Hoeflea sp. 108: one gene and its partner. The protein of the gene in region 2 interacts with the protein of the main gene of each other region in a pairwise test. Links are inferred from orthologs where the notes say so. Each region holds a gene or a part of one and is shown on either strand. Other genes may lie near its edges.

Region 1 (3,289 bases), 1.4 Mb from region 2 along the record:
GTCGAGGTTGAGAGTTTTGCGGATCTGACGCCAGAATTCACGCGTCTTCGCATACCGCCACAGCGCTATGCCGTATTCGCCACCACCGACCATATTTCGATGATCCGGCGCATCATCCACACGGTGTGGTGCAAGTGGCTGCCGGCTTCCGGGCACGAAGCCGCCGACGGCCCCAATTTTGAATTCTATCCGGAGAGCTTTGACGCGGCGACAGGCTATGGCGGCTACGAAATCTGGATCCCGATCAAGAGCTAAGTCAGTCCGGGAAAAGTGCATCGCACCATCCGCCTGGAGTTGCATGAACCTCTAGGACTTGTCCTTGGCGGTCCCGTTCCTGAGCGCCGTGGACGACAGCAGGGAACGCGGCCCGTGGATGAAGGTCCAGGCAGGGGCCTTCATCCGCGCCAGCAACGGCGCATCGCCCTCATCCACCCGCGCATAGTCGAAGGTCTTGGCAACCACCGACGACAGGAACGACAGCGTCGCCCCCGGCCGGTCGATGACGGCAATCGGGAAGGTCATGACGATCTGCCGCCAGCGCTGCCAGCGATGGAAATCGCGGAGATTGTCTGCCCCCATGATCCAGACGAAATCGACACCCGGATTGCGCGCCTTGATCAGCGCCAGCGTGTCGGCGGTGTAGCGCACATTATAACTCGCCTCGAAAGCGGTCACCTTGATGCGCGGGTCCTTGGCAACCGCCTCGGACAGCTCGATGCGCCTGGCCAGAGGCGCCAGCTCGCGCGTGCTCTTCAACGGATTGCCTGGCGTGACCATCCACCACAGCTGGTCGAGCTGCAGGCGGCGCATGGCGATCTCGGCAACGAGCCCATGGCCAGCGTGAGGCGGATTGAACGACCCGCCGAACAGCCCGACCTGCATGCCTTTCATGGCATGCGGCATACGGAGGTATTTTTGGGAAATTGGCGAATCCAGTGGGGAGAGCATGGTGCTAGGCGCCCCCCTCTGCCGGCAGCGTGGCTGTTACCTCAGCAACATCCACGCCAAAGTTTGGCGAAAGCAGGTATGTCAACAAATCTCCTCCCTTGAGGGGGAGATGCCCGGCAGGGCAGAGGGGGGTGATTGCGCGCAAAGCCGTCACACCAGCCCGATATGCCTGATCACGGCCTGAGCTGTCCGTTGCCGCGCACGCGATACTTGAAAGAGGTCAACTGCTCCACTCCGACCGGGCCACGGGCGTGCATCTTGCCAGTGGCGATGCCGATCTCGGCGCCCATACCGAACTCACCGCCGTCGGCGAACTGGGTCGAGGCGTTGTGCAGCAGGATCGCCGAGTCGATCTCGTTGAAGAAGCGCTCCACTACCTTGGCATCCTCGGCGACGATTGCCTCGGTGTGGTGCGAGGAGAATGTCTCGATATGCTCGATGGCGCCCGAGATGCCGTCGACCAGCTTGGCCGAGATGATGGCGTCGAGATATTCCGTCGACCAGTCGGCATCGGTCGCAGCCTGTGCGTCGGCAAAAGCGGCGAGCACGTCTTCGTCGGCGTGGATTTCGCAACCTGCCGCCCGCAGCGCTTCCAGCACTGGCACCAGGTGGGTCGAGGCGACCGCGCGGTCGACCAGCAGCGTCTCGGCAGCACCGCAGATGCCTGTGCGGCGCATCTTGGCGTTGACTGCGATCGCCACCGCCATGTCGAGCTTGGCCGACTTGTCGATGTAGAGATGGCAGATGCCCTCGAGATGGGCGAATACAGGTACCCGCGCCTCCGTCTGCACGCGCTCGACAAGGCTCTTGCCGCCGCGCGGCACGATCACGTCGATGTTGCCCGACAGGCCCTTGAGCATTTCGCCGACGGCGGCGCGGTCGGCCACAGGCACCAGCTGGATCGCATCCTCGGGCAGGTTGGCCGACTTCAGGCCCTCGACGAGACAGGCATGGATCGCCAGCGACGAATTGAGCGAATCCGAACCGCCACGAAGGATCACCGCGTTGCCGGCCTTGAGGCACAGCGCGCCGGCATCCGCCGTCACATTGGGGCGGCTTTCATAGATCACGCCGATGACGCCAAGCGGCGTGCGCACGCGCTCGATATGCAGGCCGTTGGGGCGATCCCATTCGGCGATGATTTCACCGACAGGATCCCTGAGATCGGCAATCGCCCGGATACCGTCAGCCATGTCGCGGATGCGGCCCGGCGTCAGCCTCAGGCGGTCCATGAACGAACCGCTGATGCCGGCTTCCTCGCCGTTCTTCACGTCGGTGGCGTTGGCGTCGAGAATTTCGTCCTGGCGGCGGAGGATGGCATCGGCCATGCCGATGAGCGCGGCATGTTTGCGCTCGGCGCTGGCAACGGCGAGTGGGCGCGCTGCAGTCCGGGCCTTGTGGCCGATCTCGGCCATCAGCCGCGCCGTATCCTGGCTCTCGTGCGCCTTCAGCATGTCCTCACCCTTCCGCCTGCACCACCGCGTCCGCATGGCTGACCACCAGATCATCGCGGTGGATCATCGCCGACCGCGCCTCGTAGCCGAGCACGGTCTCGATCTCGGTCGATTTCAGCCCAGCGATCCTTACGGCATCCGCAGCGTCATAGGCAACCAGTCCACGCGCGATCTCGCGGCCTTCTGGCGACAGGATCGCCACCGTGTCGCCGCGCGAAAAGTTGCCGCTGACCAGCTTCACCCCGGCGGGCAGCAACGACTTGCCCTGCAACAGGGCGCCCACTGCACCGGCATCGACGGTCAATCGGCCGGCCGGGTCGAGCTGGCCGGCGATCCAGGTCTTGTAGCCCTTCACCGGATTGCCGCTCGGGCGGAAATAGGTGGCACGCTCGCCACGTTCGATCGCCATCAGCGGCGACAGCCGCGTGCCGGCGGTGATGATCATCGCGGTGCCCGCGGCGGTGGCGATCTTGCCGGCATCGAGCTTGGTGCGCATGCCGCCGCGCGACAGCTCGGAAGCGGCAGCCCCCGCCATCGCCTCGATGTCGGGCGTGATACGATCGACGACCGGAATGAACTTGGCGTTCGGGTCATGTGCGGGAGGTGCGGTGTAGAGCCCGTCGATGTCGGAGAGCAGCACCAGAAGGTCGGCGCCCATCATCGTTGCGACGCGGGCCGCCAGGCGGTCGTTGTCGCCATAGCGGATTTCGGTGGTGGCGACCGTGTCGTTCTCGTTGATGACGGGCACGGCATTCATCTTGAGCAAAGTCGAGATCGTCGCCCGCGCATTGAGGTAGCGCCGGCGCTCCTCGGTATCGCCGAGCGTCACCAGGATCTGGCCCGACTTCAGCCCCTTGCGCCCGAGCGCGTCCGACCAGGCGCCGGCA
Region 2 (3,103 bases):
ATGTAACTACTGGCCGGACCTGCCGATGCCGGCAAATAGCTACGTTTTCAGTTCTCGGCGTTGTGCGGGAGGCGTCGGCCAGGCCGGGATCCTGCTTCCTGCTTCATCACTCCCGACAGTCCTCTCGACTAAGGCCTCTTGATTTCAGACGGCCCTTTTTTGCTTCTCCGAGTACAGACGTTTGTAATATCGGTCTGAGGTGAATGCCCTCATCGCGGTCCCGGCCGTGCAGAAGAGGCCAAAGCCGACGAACCATCCAACCGCCCCAAGCAGCCATCCGAGGCCCAGACCCAACAGGGCCACGACCAGCAGGAAACCGAACATTCTGAGATAGAACTGCTGGTCATCTAGCATCACCGGAGACTAGGCGACCGCAGAGCCCGGTACAATCCCGAGTGTCGCATCTGGCGACGCCAACTCACCGCCCCTTTACCTCCGCAATCATTCGTCGCGCCGCCTCCACCAGTTGCCCGTTGCTCCTGGTCGGCGTCCCGTCGGGCAGAACTGCCACGTCCTCCAGTCCGGTGCGGATGCCGTGGCCGCGGGTGAGCGCGCGGCGGTTCACGGCCCAGCAGGAACCGTCATAGCCGTGATGCACCTGCGGCAGGGTGATGCCGGCGGCGATCACGATGGCCTCCATGTCCTCGGCATCGCGCAGCGCGGTTGCGGGATCGGGGTTCAGCGGCTCGATCAGCACGCGCCGGCAGTGCGCGCGGATGGGGGAGGCCACGAAGTTGCGGGCATCGTCGGGTGACAGCAGCCCGGCTTCGATGCCGACGCCCTTGGCCAGGAACCATTGGCAGAGTTCGGTGATGCCGTCCTCGCCCTGGTTGGCGGTGACGAGATCGGGCAGCACCGTCCAGCCACGCACGGCGGCCAGCCGCGCGGCCGGGTCGGCGATTATCGTGGCCGAAGTGGTCAGCGAGATCGGCACGCCGGGGCAGCTTTCCCTGATCGCGGTGACAACGGCGTCGCATTCGGCCGCGTTCAGGGTCTCGCGGCCGGCCGCGTCGAAGGCGTGGACATGCACCGAATGGGCGCCTGCTCGGATCGAGGCGAGGGCTTCGCGGCCGATGGCCTCGGCACTTTTGGGGACCGCCTCATGGCGGCGGTCGCCGTTCAGGGCTACTTGCAGGAAGGTCACTTTCACCTCGTATCCGCAGAAATGACCATGTCCGGTTTTTGACCCTATCTCGCCGTCTCAAGTGAAGGAACTGGCGCATCGGATAACTGGTGTCATGCACCTGTCAGTGCGCGCGGGCGAGGGGCGTTTTCCGCCCCTCCGGCACTCAGCTTTCTGCCTTGGGAAACACCTTCCAGCGTTTCGGCCTGAAGGTCACCCGGCTCTTCTGGGCGGCGGGGTGGTTGACGGGCAGTTCGATCTCGACGCGCTCGCGGCTGCCGCCGATCTCCAGCTCGACGCGGCGGGTGCCGGCGACACGGCGGCTCGCCGCAACCGTGCCGGCAATGCAGCCGCCGCATTCGTCCAGCAGATCGATGTCGTGCGGGCGGAAGTAGAGTGTCGCCTCGCCATCGGGCACATCGGGCGCCGAAAGCCCGATCGGCCGGTCGGCGATCCACACCTGTCCGTCCTCGACCTTGACCGGCAGCGAGCTCGACTCGCCGATGAAGCCATAGACAAAGGGCGAGTTGGGCGTGTCGTAGACGTCGTCGGCGGTGCCGACCTGCTCGATGCGGCCCTGGCTCATGACCACGACGCGGTCGGCGAGTTCGAGCGCCTCTTCCTGGTCGTGGGTGACGAAGATCGTCGTATGGCCAGTCGCGTCATGGATCTCGCGCAGCCAGCGCCTGAGCTCGCGGCGCACCTGGGCGTCGAGCGCGCCGAAGGGCTCGTCGAGCAGAAGCACGCGCGGCTCGATCGCCATGGCGCGGGCGAGCGCCACGCGCTGGCGCTGGCCGCCCGACAGCTGCGCCGGATAGCGCTTTTCCAGGCCGCCGAGCTGCACAAGGTTCAGCAGCTCCGATGCCCTTGCACGGATATCGGCCTTGCTTGGCCGCTTGGCCGAAGGACGCACCTTGAGGCCGAAGCCGATATTGTCGGCCACGGTCATGTGGCGGAACAGGGCGTAGTGCTGGAACACGAAGCCGACATTGCGCTCCTGGATGGTCTTGCCCGAGGCGTCCTCGTCGCCGAAGAAGATCGTGCCGCGGGTCGGCCGTTCCAGGCCGGCGATCAGGCGCAAAAGCGTCGTCTTGCCGGAGCCGGACGGCCCCAGAAGGGCAATAAGCTCGCCCGAACGGATGTCGAGCGATACGTCGTGAAGTGCCGGGAACCGGTCGAATTCCTTGCGCACATTGGAAACGCGAACTTCCATCAATCTGCCTCTGTCAGTGTCCGCGCGAGGCGGCGATCTCGGCGCCGTAGCGGAGCTCGAGCAGGGTTTTGAGCACAAGCGTCACCAGCGCGAGGCCGGCGAGCACGGACGCGACGGCAAAGGCGCCGACGGCATTGTATTCGTTGTACAGGATCTCGACATGCAGCGGCATGGTGTTGGTCTGGCCCCTGATGTGGCCCGACACGACAGACACCGCGCCGAACTCGCCCATGGCGCGCGCGTTGCACAAAAGCACGCCGTAGAGCAGGCCCCATTTGATGTTGGGCAGCGTCACATGCCAGAAGGTTTGCCAGCCATTGGCGCCGAGCGAAAGGGCTGCCTCCTCGTCGCCGGTGCCCTGTTCCTGCATCAGCGGGATCAGCTCGCGGGCGACGAAGGGAAAGGTGACGAAGATCGTCGCCAGCACGATGCCCGGCACGGCGAACAGGATGACGATGCCGTGCATCTTGAGCCATGGCCCGAGCAGGCTCGACGCCCCGAACAGCAGGACATAGACCAGGCCCGAGATGACGGGCGAGACCGAGAAGGGCAGGTCGATCAGGGTGATCAGGAAGGCCTTGCCCTTGAACTCGAACTTGGCGATGGCCCAGGCGGCGGCGACGCCGAAGACGAGGTTGAGCGGCACGGAGATAATGGCGACCAGCAGCGTCAGCCTGATCGCCGAGATCGTGTCGGGGTCGCCGACGGCAGTCAGGAAGGCGCCGATGCCCTTGGCGAAAGCCTGTTCGAACACCACCACCAGCGGC

The links.
Region 1: the proteins of B015_RS0115710 (region 2) and B015_RS0122970 interact in binary tests that used the Escherichia coli proteins (3 or more experiments, as listed by UniProt). The link is inferred for Hoeflea sp. 108 from one-to-one orthologs.

The regions. Positions count from the first base shown.
Region 1 is NZ_KB890024.1:4,618,258-4,621,546, forward strand. What follows is about bases 263-3,233. They hold B015_RS0122970 (glutamate-5-semialdehyde dehydrogenase), read right to left. Parts: upstream 2,403-3,233; coding sequence 1,122-2,402; downstream 263-1,121. Other genes in these bases: B015_RS0122960 (nicotinate-nucleotide adenylyltransferase), read right to left, coding at 307-903; proB (glutamate 5-kinase), read right to left, coding at 2,407-3,233. In the rest of the region: B015_RS0122955 (AraC family transcriptional regulator), read left to right, coding at 1-255; more of proB, read right to left, coding at 3,234-3,289. UniProt on the Escherichia coli protein: Catalyzes the NADPH-dependent reduction of L-glutamate 5-phosphate into L-glutamate 5-semialdehyde and phosphate. The product spontaneously undergoes cyclization to form 1-pyrroline-5-carboxylate.
Region 2 is NZ_KB890024.1:3,175,310-3,178,412, reverse strand. What follows is about bases 314-3,098. They hold B015_RS0115710 (sulfate/molybdate ABC transporter ATP-binding protein), read right to left. Parts: upstream 2,337-3,098; coding sequence 1,290-2,336; downstream 314-1,289. Other genes in these bases: cysW (sulfate ABC transporter permease subunit CysW), read right to left, coding at 2,350-3,098; B015_RS0115715 (3-keto-5-aminohexanoate cleavage protein), read right to left, coding at 419-1,144. Outside these bases: more of cysW, read right to left, coding at 3,099-3,103. UniProt on the Escherichia coli protein: Part of the ABC transporter complex CysAWTP involved in sulfate/thiosulfate import. Responsible for energy coupling to the transport system.